Regions from separate parts of the Rhizobium sp. B230/85 genome, predicted to be linked through region 2. Evidence: riboswitches for the same ligand, from Rfam matches in the RefSeq annotation. Region 2 holds a riboswitch; the other holds the start of a gene.
The links. A riboswitch is a leader RNA that binds a small molecule or an ion and turns the genes downstream of it on or off. The one in region 2 is predicted to bind cobalamin.
Positions count from the first base shown of each region.

Region 1 (7,726 bases), on a different replicon from region 2:
CCGACGAAGCCGATCGAGCCGACCATGCTGACGACGCTCGCCGTCATGACGGCGGTCGTGCCAAGGAGTACGATCTGTACGCGGCGCACCGGGATGCCGAGGGAGGTCGCCGCGTCGGCGCCAAAGACGAAGGCGTCGAGCGCCCTGACATGGCAGAGGCAGACGATGAAGCCCGCCAAGGTCACGGGGGCGGAGAGATAGACGTCTGGCCAGCGCACGCCGCTCATCGAACCGAGCAGCCAGAACAGCACGCCGCGCGCCTGCTCTGCATTGGCAGACGTTGTGACGATGTAGGAGGTCAGGGCATTGAACAGCTGCGATCCGGCAACGCCGCAGAGAATGATCCGCTCGCCCGACCCGCCTGCCCCTGAGGCCAGAATGCCCACCAGCGTAAAGGCGACGACGGCCCCGATGAATGCTCCGCCGGACAGCCCGAGAACGTTTGCGCCGAGCCCGAGGATCGTGATGCAAACTGCCCCTGTCGAGGCGCCTGCCGAAATGCCAAGCACATAGGGTTCGGCCAGCGGGTTGCGCAGCAGGGCCTGGAGCACGGCGCCGCAGAGCGCCAGCGAGGCTCCGGCACTGGCTGCAACCAGTGCCCGGCTGAGACGGTAATCCCAGACGATGCCTTGGTGAATACGGTCGATTGCAAAGCCCGTGCCGAAGATGCGGTTCGACACAGCCTCTGCCGTCGTCTGCAGCGGGATGGAGATTTCCCCGATGGAAACGGCAAGGCTGATCGAAAATCCGAGGACGACGATGGCGGCAACGGCGAGCGCTGCAAGCGCCCACCATCTACGCCGTGTTACGACTGCGCTGTTGCTCACCGGGCCAGACCGAAGGACCTGATGCCATTTGCAAGAACCTCGATGCCGTCGATCGTCCGGATCGTCGGGTTCATGGACTGCGCATCCATCATCACAAATCGTTTGTTCCTGACGGCGTCCACTTCGCTGGTGACGGGATCGTTCTGCAGGAAGTCCAGCTTCACCTTGGGATCGTCTGCCGCATAGCGGCGGCGATCCATGGTGGCGATGACGATGACGGCCGGGTTCGCCTGGGATATTGTTTCCCAGCCGACAAGCGGCCATTCCTCCTCGGTGGTCACGACGTTGCGCGCATCGAGGGCCTGCATCATATAAGCGGGGGCACCGTTCTTGCCGGCTATGAAGGCATCGCCCCTGACCTCTTTGCTCGAGAACCAGAAGACGATCGGCAGGTGCTTGGCGGCCGCACCCTCCACGGATGCCACAGCGGTGGCCTCGCGTTTCCTAAGGTCGGCGATCAGGGCATCGCCGCGGTCCTTGATATCGAAGACTTCGGAGAGCTGGGCGATCTCCTGATAGACTAGATCCATGCTGAACATCTGCTTGCGGACCCCGTCTCCGCCGTCGGAATTGACTTTGGCGACACAATCAGCCGGCGAGATATAGGTATTTATTCCGAGGTCGGAGAATTGCTCCCGCTTACCGACGGAACCCTGCGGTCCGACATGCCACTCGAATTCCGCAGCCACCAAGTCTGGTTGGCGTCCGACGACGGATTCGAAGCTCGGATCGTTGTCGGCCAGCCTTTTGATCTTGCTGTTGGCCTGTGCATATTGAGGAAGCACGGGACCCACCCAGACCGCCGTGCCGACGATCTTGTCGGCAAGGCCGAGAGACAGGAGAACTTCCGTCATCCCCTGGCCGATGGACACTATCTTCGAAGGCGCCCTGGCAAAGGTCACCTGTTGACCGCAATTGGTTATGGACAGCGGATAGACCGTTGCCGCGAATGCGGGGGCGGCCATGCCGAGAAGCCCGCAGGCAAGCGTAATGCTGGACAGAAACTGACGCATGAAAAATATCTCGATTTTATGGGAAGGCGAGTGCCCTGGTGCTGCAGGTATGCGGCAGCGAGGCAAGCTGCGGTTGCCACGTCAGCTGTCGGAAGCCCAATCGAGCCGGAGATGCGCCAGGCTATGGCGAAAATTCAAATGAGACATATCTGTTCCTTTCCGGGCATCCCCGCCCGGGTTCATGGGATAGCGCTTGACGGCAGGTCTCCTGACTTGCGGATATGCGCCGATCATCTGTCTTCCCGCGAAACCTTCGCAGTGACATGGCCCTGAGGCCCTGGGATGAGCAGCAATCCGCTTACAGTTGCGGGGGCAGTCACGGTCTTGGTCCCATTCGGGTGGCCCTCACCGTGTTCCCTATTAATCCCCTTGGAGTCATCCTAAGGGAACCGTCGATGGCATCTATGACAGGCCTGCAACGGCGGTCAAGGTGGGCGGGTCTCGCAAAATCTCGCACAGGTCGGAAATCCATCATTGCTTTATATTATGTTATAACGTTACATTATTGGTAAAATGCAGGCAGTCAAGTGTCTTGTCGCGTTAGCCAACAAACAGACTGCTTACGCAAACCTGTTGCAAACGACGTGCAGGGTCTGGAATGTACGTACCGGAAAGGTGCCCGACGAAAGGCATTCCGGGAATCGCAGGCAGGAGTAGCGCATGAGCAAAATTATTATATTCACCGACCTGCACATGGTCCTGGAGGGAGAGACGATCATCGGCCTCGATCCCTATCAGCGCCTTTCAAGAGGGATAGATCATGTCAACCTGCATCACCGCGATGCTGAGTTTGCGGTGATGACGGGTGACCTCTCGCACCGCGGCAGTCGCCAATCCTATGCGAGACTGCGCGAACTGCTCGACACGCTCGAAATTCCCGTCCACCTGCTGGTCGGAAACCACGACAACCGCGAAAACTTCATTGCCGCCTATCCCGAAAGCCCGCGTGACGAGCACGGTTTTATCCAGCAGCGGATCGAGACCGAAAACGGTGTCATGCTTTTGCTCGATACGCTTTGCGGACCGCCCTACGTCTCGCCGGACGTTCATGCCGGGGTGCTGTGCGACAATCGGCTTGCCTGGTTGAAGCAGAACCTCACTGGTGCCGGCGACCGGCCCGTCTACATCTTCATGCATCACCCACCGCTCGACACCGGGTTTCCCGGGATGGACAAGATCAAGCTCCGGAACGGCGAGGAGTTTTACGATATCCTTGCCGAATACGGCAATGTCCGCCACATCTTCGCCGGCCATGTTCACCGTACGATTGGCGGCTCCCATCGCGGTATACCTTTCTCGGTATTCAAGAGCCCGGTCCATCAGCAGCCGATGGTATTCGATACGGAAGATACTTCCCTCTCCGTCGATGAACCGGGCGCCTACGGCATCGTTTTCCTGAAACCGCAGGGATGCCTCGTTCATGTCGAGGATTACGAACTGTCCAACCATTCGATATCGGGCAGCGACGCACTCGGTAACTGAGACATATGCCCTGACGTCGGACTATGCCGCGTCGCCGCCTCGTCTTTAGGCCGCTTCCATGACACCGACGCTGACCGGCAGGTCAGCGTTGGTGTTTTCACGTGCGCATCCTCCGGTTGCCGCGCGCGCCTCGGCAAGACCGGTGGAAAGATCGGAAAATTTGTAGGCAATAGTTGACATCGGGAGTCAACAAACAATACAGGAGTTAACCAGTCAACTTATTGATCATGGTCGTTGGTCGGTATTCCGTAGACTTTTCAGGTATTTGATAGATTGATTGCAGGGGGCTGCCGTGATGTTTCGCGAGGCTAGGACGACTGTATCGCCGGTGGGCACATCCTTTACGACGACAGTCGGACGTCTGATGATCGCGTTTCTGTCGAGTTCGACGCTGCTTGCCGCAACCCCGGTTTTCGCTCAGTCAGGCGACGCGGAAGCAACCACGCTCGCCAAGATCACCATTGCGGGCCAAGGCGACCGATCTGGCACCATTGACAAGACGATTGTCGCAAAGAGTTCCCGCTCCAGCAGCAAGACCGACACCCCGCTTCTCGACGCGCCGGCCTCGGTTTCCGTCGTCACCGCCAAGGAAATGAAGGAGCGCGGTGTCACCAACCTCGACCAGGCGCTGGCCTACACGCCCGGCGTCTCCACCGATATCTACGGCTCCGACGACCGCTACGACCACTTTTTGATCCGCGGTTTCTACCAGACGACCGACGGCTCTTTCCGTGACGGGCTGCCGATGCGTGTCGGCGGCTCCTTTACCGCCAGCCGCCTCGAGCCCTATGGCATGGAACGGATCGATGTGCTGAAGGGGTCCAACTCCACGCTGTTCGGCCTTTCCGGCCCCGGCGGTATCGTCAATGCGCTCACCAAGGTGCCGCAGGACAAAGACTTCGGCGAGATCTATACAACGGTTGGGAACGGACATGTCGAAACCGGCACCGACTTCGGCGGAGCGCTCGACAAGGATGGCATCTGGACCTACCGCATGACTGGCAAATGGCAGAATGCCAATGCCGGCATCGACCATACCAACGACGATCGCGTCTATGTCGCGCCGGCGCTGACCTGGTCGCCGGATGCCGACACCTCCGTCACCATCCTGACGGATTACAACAAGCGCGACGGCAACCCTGGCCATGCCATTCCCTACAAGTCTGGGATCGATTCCGAGACCTATCTCGGTGAGCCCGATTTCGACAGGGTCGACACCATCGAGCGCAATGTCGGCTATCAGCTGCGCCACGATTTCGGCAACGGTTTCGAGTTCCGGCAGAATGCCCGCTACACCAATCTCGACATGACCTATCAGCAGATCTATCTCGGAGCTGCCGATCCTGCTTCGAGCCGCGCTGCATTGGCAATTTATGGCCATAGCAAGCGGTTCCAGATCGACAACCAGCTCCAATATGACGGCAGCTACGGCCCATTCGAAAGCCGCACACTGCTGGGCGCCGATTATGGCCGCGACAGCAATAGCGAACGTCGCCTCGACGGGACGGCCGGTGGCGTGCTCGATGACAGCAAACCCGTCTATTGCGGCACACGCTGCATCTCGTTCGGCGCACCGGTGGACACCAGGACAAGGCTGACAACGGCGGGCACATACCTCCAGGAACAGCTGACGATCGACGACCGCTGGATCCTGACGCTGGGTGGCCGATACGATCACGCCGACACGATGTCGGAGAGCTCAGGCATCCGCGACGACGCGGTCGATACGAATTTCTCCAAGCGCGCCGGGCTTACCTTCAAGGCGACCTCCGAGCTCTCGGTCTACGCCAATTACTCGGAATCCTTCCAGCCACTGGCAGCCAGCCGCTCGACCTTCCTCGGCACGCCCAAGCCTCAGGAGGGCACACAGTACGAAATCGGTGCAAAATATCGGCCCGAGGGTATGGATGCGCTGTTTACCCTGGCACTGTTCGACCTGACCCAGAAAAACGTGGCGCAGTGGGCGTCGGACTATTCCTACCAGTACCAGGTGGGCAAGGTGAACGTGAAGGGCATCGAGTTCGAGAGCAAGGTCGCGCTCACCGACCGGCTGAACCTGACTGCCGGTTATTCGTACTGGGACGCGCGGATCAAGGACGACGCGACCACCGGGCTGATTGGCAATCGGCCGGAACTCGTTCCCAACCACATGGCAACGCTCTGGGCCGACTATACCATTCCCGGCAAAGGCGCGATCGGTGACATCAACGTCGGGATGGGCGCCCGCTTTGTCGGCAATACTTTCGGCGACAATGCCAACACGCTGCCGCTTGCCTCAAGAACGGTCTTCGACGCGGCTTTCAATTACAAGTTCAAGAACGGCGTTGCCCTCGCCGTCAACGCCACCAACATCTTCGACAAGGAATATGTGGCCAGCATCGACGACTACAGTCTGGCCGCCTACTACGGCGACCGCCGCGCGGTGCGGGCGACCCTGCGCTACACCTGGTAGCGCCTGCGCGACGATCTCTCGGCGCAACCACAAAACACAGGAATGGATGTCATGGCTCTCGTTACCCGTCGTCGCGACCTGCTGTGCGGGCTGGCAACCGCTCTCTTGGCGCCGGAGCTGATGCACACACCCGCCATCGCTGCCGACGGGCCGCTGCAATTCGATCATGCCTTCGGCGTGACCGTCCTGCCGAAGCCCGCTACCCGTGTCGTATCGCTGGGCTACCTCACCCAGGATCCCCTGCTCGCGCTCGATGTCATCCCGCTTGCGATCCGCGATTGGTTCGGCGACCAGCCGTTTGCCGTCTGGCCATGGGCGCAGCCTTTTCTGAAGGACGCCCGCCCCGTTGTCATCAAGGGCAATGTCGGGTTGGAACTCGTCGCTACCTTGCAGCCGGATCTGATCGTCGGCATCGGGTCAGGCATATCGGAAGCAGAGTACGCCGGGCTTTCCCGCATTGCGCCCGTGCTGATGCAGCCGAAGGCGTTTCCGGCCTATGGCATGCCTTGGGATGAGATGACACGGCTGATCGGTCGCGCCGTCGGCAAGGATCGCCTAGCCGACGAACTGGTTGCCAAGACCCGCCAGGACTTTGCGGCAGCGCGCCTGCGACATCCGGATTGGGGCGGACGCACGGCTGTCGCCGCCTATCACTATGGCAGCGAGACCGGATTTTTCGCATCTTCGGACACGCGCGGCCATTTCCTGACCGAGCTCGGATTTGCCCCCACAGCCGCCAGCCGCCTGCTCGATGGGTCCAAAAGCTTCTATCAAAAACTTTCACCGGAAGACCTGTCCGCTCTCGAAGCGGATATCGTCCTTTGGGTATCGTCCTCCGAAACCGCTACCGATCTCGCCGCCCTGCCGATGCGCCGTGTCCTGAAGGCCCATGCCGAGGGTCGCGAAGTCTTTGCGGGCGGTACGGTCGCAGCCGCGCTGTCTTTCGGCAGCGTCCTGTCGTTGCCCTTCGTGCTGTCTGCACTCGAGGCCGATATTGCAGCAGCACTCGATGGCGACCCCAGGACATCGGTAGCCTCGGCGGTCCGTGCCGGACTTGCCCCGTGATGCCGTCTGCCACAGTCCCCTCGCAGCCCACAGCGGGAAAGCACCATACAGCACGGCAACGGCTGGCAGTTGCCGTTGCGGGCTTTCTGCTGCTGGTGGTCCTGTGCCTGGTCAGCCTGGCCGTCGGCGCGCGTTCTGTTTCTCTCTCCACCGTCTTCGATGCGTTGACGGCCTATGACGCTCGCCTGCCAGATCACATTGCGGTCCGCGACTATCGCTTGCCGCGCACGTTGCTGGGGCTTTTATGCGGAGCGGGTTTCGGTGTGTCCGGTGCCATCATCCAGGCCATCACGCGCAATGCGCTCGCCGATCCCGGTCTACTCGGCGTCAATGCCGGCGCTGCCTTTTTCGTGACGATTGCTGCCGGCGTATTCGGCCTGCAGGCGGTGAGCAATTATCTCTGGTTTGCCTTTCTCGGCGCCATCGTTGTCACTGTGATCGTCTATGTGCTCGGCTCGCTCAGTCGCGCCGGAGCGACCCCGGTCCGGCTGCTGCTTGCAGGCGTCGCGATCAATGCGTTGCTTGGCGGCCTCGGATCAGCCATCGTACTGCTCGATCCGGTCGGCTTCGACAGCATGCGTCTCTGGTCGATCGGCGCTCTCGGCGGCCGCGACATGGCGGTGGTGTCTGCGGTGGCGCCGTTCCTTATCGTCGGGCTTGGCATCGCGGGCCTCATCGCACCGGCGATGAATTCGATAGCGCTCGGCAATGACACCGCCCGGGCGCTGGGCACCCATGTTGTCCGCAGCCGCATCCTGGCGGCTGTGTCCTTGACCCTTCTTGCCGGTGGTGGCACGGCGGCGGTCGGACCGATCGGCTTCATCGGCCTGATGACGCCGCATGTCGTGCGCTGGCTGTTCGGCCCCGATCAGCGGCTGATTTTCGCC
Region 1 is NZ_CP072157.1:959,520-967,245, forward strand. It holds gene J5289_RS22490 (iron ABC transporter permease) at 1-827, opposite strand, end outside; gene J5289_RS22495 (ABC transporter substrate-binding protein) at 824-1,840, opposite strand; cobalamin riboswitch at 2,021-2,249, opposite strand; gene J5289_RS22500 (phosphodiesterase) at 2,501-3,322, shown strand; gene J5289_RS29470 (hypothetical protein) at 3,368-3,502, opposite strand; gene J5289_RS22505 (TonB-dependent siderophore receptor) at 3,618-5,774, shown strand; gene J5289_RS22510 (ABC transporter substrate-binding protein) at 5,826-6,839, shown strand; gene J5289_RS22515 (iron chelate uptake ABC transporter family permease subunit) at 6,839-7,726, shown strand, end outside.
Region 1: linked by a shared signal. The riboswitch ahead of J5289_RS22495 (ABC transporter substrate-binding protein) and the one ahead of J5289_RS28760 (CbtB-domain containing protein) in region 2 are both predicted to bind cobalamin.

Region 2 (7,726 bases):
GCGGGTTGCGATGACTAGCGGTTGGTTGCGAAAGCCTGATGGAAATTGAGCGCGGCCTCCCACCGCTCTGCAGCGAGACACTACTCCGATTTCGTGCTGATGCGCGAACCGCGAGGTAACACTTCGAGGCTGCGGCGATCGATCTGCGCCAGCACTTCATCAAAGCTGAAGAGGGATTGCCAGCCAAGCCCGTTCTTAGCCCGGCTTGACTGTAACCGGCACGCCCGGCAAAGTCCGTCAGATCCTGTTCCTACCGCTCGCATGACTGATCGGCGGTTGAAACCCGGCAGTAGATGGCGGCGCGCTGTCCCAGCTGAACCCTCGTCGATTTTAGTGCCGGAAGGCCTTGATTTGTATGGGCCAGTTGTTGTCCAAAACAGGACTTTACTTCAACAGGGACAATTGCGGCATGACGAGACGACATATTCTCACCGAGCGACGGCGCTCGGCACTGTTCGATCTGCCAACCGATGAGTTGTCACTGCTTCGGCACTACACACTGGGCGACGCCGATCTTGGGCACATCCAGGAACGCCGCAGGCCGGAGAACAGGCTGGGGTTCGCCCAGCATGTCCAGAATAATCCATTCTGTGAAATTGCCATTTCATTACAGGAAGATCATGTCCAGGAGGACTGGTCCTTGGGCAGACGTCCATCGGGATCGTGGACGTCGACCGTGTCATCATTAGTCAGATTAGCGTTGAACACCACAAGATTCGTCCCGCCAGCGTGCCGAAGTGATGGAAAGAGAATTCCCTTGTATCCGGCAGAGATCACGATATCGGACAATTTCCACGATGCAGGAATTTTTCGGTCGATCCGCGCAATTCTGCGCTGATCGACCGAAACTGTCCACGAGATCACAGCCGAGGTCGGGATATGTCATCACAAATCGCGGAAATATGGTGTTGAAACGCCGATTTCGAAATTTTACCGACCATCAAACGCGAAAAAGCTCTTGGGTCTCCTACCTCTGATGTCGGCAGCAAACAACTGGTTGCCGGCAGCGTTCAGTCAGGATCCGATATTTTGAGGTCTGTCGCTGTCAGGCATCAAAGGGACCTCTTCGAAGTTTGCGAGGATGCCCGCTTTCATCAGAAATCGTCTGACATTCTCACGGATTGCTTGGACAGGAAACACACCTTTCTCGGCCATCCGGCATGCTTTCATGAGGACCTGATAGGTGTCACCCTGCTGTTCTTCGGGCCATTCGTTGAGAAAATCGACGACGCTCTCAAGACTGGCAAGCTCCTGAATATGGAGCGCTTTTTTCACAAATAGAGGTTTGTCAAAAAAAGTGTTCGCCACAGCGGCCCCCTCAACTTAGCCGTTGATTCAACTGGGAACAACTTCGTTGTTTTCAACAGCTCGGGTTCGAAAAAGGAACTCTTGCGATCGGTACGTCAAGTTGACCGCGGGAAAATATCAGAGCGCCGCCCCGGTTTTAGCGAATTTGCACTGCAGCGCGAACGAACCTTGCGCGCTGGTTTGATACGTAGGCCATGGTCCTCGTCTCAACGAAATCCTGTCGACTCTAGCAGGTCACGGAAATATCGCCGATTTTTCCGCCGCTTCCCGCTAGAGGGCTCGAAGGAGAGCGGTGGAGATGGGCCGCTTCGAATGCGCTGCAGCCGTGCCGGAGGTCAGCAAGCATGCGATCAGCAATAAAATAATGCGCTTCATTTGAACGGTCATGAGGTCGGCAATAAGCCGGCCCCACTTCACCTTAGCGCAACGCTAGCGCGGCCGGACGGTAATTACCGCTTTCGGCCAACAGCTTTTCAGCAAGAAAGCCGAAAGCAAGAGATAGCACTGTCCAGATGATCGCCTGAAGGCCGATCGTTGCGATCCGGAAATTGTAAAGCGTCATCGCTGAGAAGTTTTCGGGAATTTCGTTGATCGATGGCATCAGCGCCTGCGCGATCGCGAGGAATGCGACGTAACACAAGCCCGCAAGAATCGCGCCGTTCCATGTACCGAAGCGAACGCGCAGGTTTCTCGCCAACGCGAACGCGGCCGCCATGCTGCAGAGAGAAATGACGAGCATCACGAAAAATAGCCCGGTGCGGATCCCAATTGTGTCTGGACTTCCCACGGCTGGGGGATTTGGCGCGTACTTAAGGTCAGGAACGACCACTATGGCCACGAACGCGGCAAGACCGATTACCGCAGAAAGGGCGCGGGGACTGAGCTTGCTTCCACGCCCATATATGAAAGCGAAAACCAGCGAGAAAATTCCTCCGATGGCGACACTGTAGGTCATAACGCCGGTAAACAAGCCAATTCCCGCCTGTGTTTGACGGCTGACCAGTTCCGGTTCGGCAGGTGCGTTTGTCGCCGCTGCCATTTGCTCTTCGAAAGCGATCGCCCTGGCGACCGGGGGCTCCCCAAAAACGCGGGCAAAGCCAAAGGCGAGCAAACCCGCTAGGAGACCTGCGATCAGGCCTCTTGCCAAAAGTCTTCCCATCATAGACGTGTTCCTTCAGTGGCAGGGAAATCCGAGCAGGTGACGAGCGTCATGAACGAATTCATGTACCTCCATGCCGGGGACGATTTGCATTGCACCCTCTTCCGTGCTGATGAAATACAGAGCGATCATAGCCAAAAGGCCCGCGAAAATCGCCCAAGGAACAATTTGCCCGACCGGGATCGGTTCAACAATGGTGCCTGTAGTGTAAGTGGCAGTGGTCATTCGGTCCTCCTGAATGGCGCGTTCTGATATGGACTGTCGGTTGTCGGGGTCTGGCTTTCGACCATGGTTTGTCGATTACAGTGGCGCGACCGCTCCAGAGTTTCACTGGCTTCCCGAATACTATTCACTTTTCTATAACAGGCGTCAGGTGACGCGGCAATGTGAAGTATGTCGAGCAACTTGGTGCTCATGCAGGGGGATAGGATGAAGACATCAAGAGCCACTCGAATTTCGCTGATATGCGCTGGCAGGAGTGCGGGGGTTCACACATCGACATTTGGCAATCTGGGTCTGCTCCCGGGAGAGGAGGTCCGAATCCAACAAGTGTTCGCCTCTATCTGCAAAATCACGACACCTATTCTATCAGCCCCGGAGGAGAATGCGCTCCAGACGGCATCCATGATCACGGAGACCTTTGAGGTCGAAGAAGCTTTGGCGGAGCTTGACCACGGCCGCTGGAAAGGTGCGACGCTCCAGGCGATCGCAGCAGCAGAGCCAGAGAACTTGCAAGCCTGGCTTACGGACCCCAGCATTGCGCCACATGGCGGCGAAACAATCGTTGCTCTGCTTGAGAGGGCACGCATCTGGCTCCGCGGCCGGATGGAGCGCGGAGGACGGCATGTGGTCATCGCGAACCAGTCCATGGTGCGCGCCCTGATCCTCGGGATCATCGAGGCCCCCGCGCAATCATTTTGGCGTCTTGAAGTAGCACCGCTGAGTACTACAGAGATGAGCTCGGACGGGCAGCGCTGGACAATCCGAACCATGGGTGCCGTGGCAGGGAGTGGCTAATCGGACGGACGGTCCCAGCAAGCGGATTCAGATTTGCCGCAGGTCGCCCGCATGGACATTACGCATGTGCCTAATTCATTGGGCGGGTCTTCACTGGAACGCCGCCTATCTCGGCCGTGCCAGCGCCCATCTGCGCCAGCTTGGCCGAAATATTGACAATGAGTTGCTCAAGCAGGTCTCGCCGCGGAGTTAGGAGCATATAAACTTGTTCGGCGTCAATTCCTGGGACATCGAGCAGCGGTTGGGCGAAGGATTCAAGCCGTTGCGGCTTCCGCAAGGATGATCCGGGCCGCATGACGTTCATCGTATGTTCGACCGCAGCGCGGGAATTTAAACTGATCGTGTTCCGTCCCATAGGGGGTAATGCGTTCGCGAAAGCCAATAGATGTCATGGCGGTCTACTTTTTCCCGCAGAGCCTACTAAAATCAGGCATTTCCGAAGCTATCCCTTCATCACAGGCTCTTGACCGATCCGTTGTGGCGCTCGCTTCGCAGGACAATCGACGTTGTGGCCGAACCGTAATGGGCAACGGCATCGACGATGCGCTCCAGGTCGGCTGGCGCAGGCACGATCACCTTGAGATGGAAACAGTCTTCTCCTGTCAGAATGTTGTCTGTTGTTGATAGGCGGCGCAGGATTTTGAACTACTCTTGTGCTGACCCTGACGGCATACATCACGGCTCCGGCGCAAAGCGAAAACTGATCGCGACACAAAATATGACAATTTTACTCAACAATGACTAGACGGGACCGTCCCGTTTGATTATAAGGCGGCCGAGAGGTTGGTACACGCGGCCGACAAGACGCGGACGTGCCCCCTGCCCCACAGATTGGACAATCGCCAAGGCCCATTCCTTGCTGGGAGTTTTCCCGGGCTTTGCACCATCGCCGCACAGTTTGGAAGTCAGTTCAGAGGCATTAGAGAGGCTTTATATGCCGAGGATAAATCAGCGCATCGAATCCGATCACTCGAGAGGTCGAGCATCGAGCGAACCCGTTTCTGACGACGTAGATATCCTCGGAATTGGGTTCGGCCCCACCAATCTGGGCCTTGCGATCGCCATAGAGGAACGTAGCCGGGACACGGACGGGGAGAAGGCGCTGACGTCGCGCTTCGTTGAGGCGAAGCCGGAGTTCGGCTGGCATGACGGGATGCTCCTGCCGAACGTCACCATGCAGATCAGCTTTCTCAAGGACCTCGTTTCCCTGCGAACCCCCACAAGTCCTTACACCTTCGTGAATTATCTTCATGAAAGGCAAAGGCTGTCCGACTTCATCAATCTCAAGACGTTTTTCCCATCCCGCAGGGAATTCCACGACTACCTTCGTTGGGCCGCCGACCGGATATCCGTCCCGGTTTCCTACGGCGCCGTAGCGCGGGGTATTGAATGGCGCGGCGATCGTTTCGCGGTGAGGGTCGCGCGGAGCGGCGACATCAATGTGCCTCTCGAGACGATCCACGCCCGCAATATCGTCGTCGGGATGGGCTATCGGCCGGTTCTGCCGGAGGGCATCGTTCCCAGTCTGCGGATATTCCACAATTGCAACCTTCTTCCGAGCCTCGAGAAACTGCCGTCGAGGCCGAACATGCGGTTTCTCGTGGTGGGAGCCGGACAGAGTGCTGCCGAAGTCGTGGCATATCTCCATGAAACCTGCGGCGATGCCGAGGTCCATGCATCTCTCAGGCGCTTCGGCTACTCGCCTTCCGACGATACGCCCTATGTCAACCGCATCTTCGATCCATCATCGGTAGACGAGTTCTATACGGCGCCGCCTGAACTCAAGAAGAGGCTGCTTGCCTATCATTTGCCGACGAACTACTCGGCCGTCGATGCGAACCTGATCAATGATCTGTATCGGCGGGAATATGAGGAGAGGGTCGCCGGATTCAGGCGTCTGAACATACACAGGACGACCGATGTCGAACAGGTCGTCGAAAACGAGGACGGCGTCTCTGCCGTCATCCGCGATATCGGCGGCAGACATCGCTCGCAGTTGAAATTCGACGCCATCGTCTTCGCAACCGGCTTTCAGCCGTTCGACCTGCGGGACATGCTTGGATCGGGTATCGACGCGGGCAATGCCTTCGATGGTCCCATTCCCCTCGTGAACCGGGATTATTCCCTTGAACTTCCGACCATACCCGGGCGCATCTATCTGAATGGCGGCGTTCAGCACAGCCACGGATTGACGTCGTCGCTGCTGTCCAATGTCGCGATGCGATCCGCCGACATCCTAGACGCCATCGCGGCCGACGCGAGGTACGAGCCCTGCGAACAAACAGTCGAACGCAAGACCTTGGGAGCCCTATGATGTCCGTAAATCCATTCGATGACCCGAACGGCGTTTTCTATGCCCTAGTCAATGACGAGGAGCAGTATTCGCTCTGGCCGACCTTCAAGGCCGTTCCCAATGGCTGGAGCATCGTTCATGGCGGGCCCGACGGCGCACCGCGCCAGCAGGTGCTCGATTGGATCGACAGGACATGGACGGACATGCGGCCGAAATCCCTGCGCGACCAGCTGGCCGCCTCGGCATCGGGTCCGGGCAGCCTATAGAAGGAAGCTTCGCCATGACCCTTATCACATCAGGCATAGCGCAACCGGGAACGACGCGCATGGTGCCTCTGACCGTGGATATCTTCACCGCTGCAGGCGCCCTTGCCCGGGCCGTGGACGGCAGCGTTTCGCACGTGCCGGAAAGACGGCAAGATGGTACCGGCGCGGAGCCGCAGCCTTACATCCTCTACGAAAAGGCCGGGGAAATCGTATTTGCGGCGGGTTGCGCGACGGAGATCCGGCTGGATCGGGCGGGCCTTCATTTGACGACGCCTGCTGGCTCTCGAACCGAGCCTCTCACCGACCGACCGCTGCATCAGGTTCGGGCGATGGTGGCGAGCGTTCTTTCCCATGACAAGGGCGAACAGCTGCGCATCTTCGGCTGGGCGGCGTTCGAACTCTCCTACCTGTTGCAAGGCCTGCCTATCGGCGATCATGCCGGAACGCTGCTCTATCTCGTTCTGCCGCAACATGAGGCTCGGATCCGCGCCGGCGAGGCAAAGCTCGTTGTCTCCGATCCTGACATCGCCGATCTTTGGGAGGCGGCGCTGCGCGAGGCAAGGCCGGAGGAACCGGCCAAAATCGTGCAGGTGGACGAGATCAGCGACACTAGCGGTTATGTCGATGCGGCCCGCGGTGCTATCAGGTCGATCGACGGCATCAGGCTTCGCAAGGTCATCCTCTCGCGTCGGGTGTCTGTGTCTCAGGATATCGATCTGGTCGCCAGCTACCAGATGCTTCGTCGCCATAATACGCCAGCGCGGTCCTTCCTGCTGCGGCTTGGCGGCATTGCGGCGGCGGGCGTCAGCCCGGGAGCAATCATCGAGGTCTCGGCGACCGGCGCCATCGTCGCGCAGCCGCTTGCCGGCACGCGGGCCTGGACGGGTCAGCCTGAACGCGATGCCGCGCTGCGGGAGGAACTCCTCTGTGATCCCAAGGAGATCTATGAACACGCCCTGTCGGTCAAGCTGGCGCAGGATGAAATTGCCGAGGTCAGCGAGCCGGGAACGGTGTTCGTCGAGGATTTCATGGATGTCGTTGCCAGGGGCAGCGTTCAGCATCTGGCCTCGCATGTCCGCGGCCAGCTGCGGAAGGACGCCAGTTGCTGGGATGCCTTCGGCAGCGTCTTTCCGGCAGTGACCGCATCGGGAATTCCCAAGCGCGACGCGTGCAGGGAGATAGGCCTCCGCGAGGATACGCCCCGAGGGCTCTACAGCGGCGCCGTACTGTCCATAGACAGCCAGGGCGGACTGGATGCGGCCCTCGTTCTGCGATCGGTCTACCAGGCCGGGGGAACCACCTGGCTTCGCGCCGGCGCCGGCCTCGTCTCGCAGTCCGATCCTGAACGCGAGCTCGAGGAGACGCGCGAGAAGATGCGCAGCGTCAGCCGCTTCCTCGTCGCACGAGCCGGGAGCGTCGCGTGATCACAGCTCAAATCAACGGCATTCGCATCGCCTACGAGGATACCGGCGGCTCCGGCCACACGGTGCTGCTGGTGATGGGAACGGGAAGCCCTGCCGGCGTCTGGCACGTGCACCAGACGCCGGCGCTCACGGCTGCCGGCTTCAGAGTCGTGTCCATGAACAACCGGGGAATTCCGCCAACGGACGAATGCCCCGACGGATTCACGATGGCGGACATGGTCCAGGATGTCGTCGGGTTGATCGAGCACCTGGGCGGCAC
Region 2 is NZ_CP072161.1:3,365-11,090, forward strand. It holds partial or broken gene J5289_RS28740 (DUF4158 domain-containing protein) at 410-565, shown strand; gene J5289_RS29790 (RES family NAD+ phosphorylase) at 619-864, opposite strand; gene J5289_RS28750 (DUF982 domain-containing protein) at 1,015-1,308, opposite strand; gene J5289_RS28755 (CbtA family protein) at 1,727-2,470, opposite strand; gene J5289_RS28760 (CbtB-domain containing protein) at 2,483-2,692, opposite strand; cobalamin riboswitch at 2,716-2,850, opposite strand; gene J5289_RS28765 (histidine phosphatase family protein) at 3,092-3,484, shown strand; partial or broken gene J5289_RS29990 (Tn3 family transposase) at 3,567-3,781, shown strand; gene J5289_RS28775 (hypothetical protein) at 3,938-4,054, opposite strand; gene J5289_RS28780 (lysine N(6)-hydroxylase/L-ornithine N(5)-oxygenase family protein) at 4,419-5,798, shown strand; gene J5289_RS28785 (MbtH family NRPS accessory protein) at 5,798-6,043, shown strand; gene J5289_RS28790 (salicylate synthase) at 6,058-7,467, shown strand; gene J5289_RS28795 (alpha/beta fold hydrolase) at 7,464-7,726, shown strand, end outside.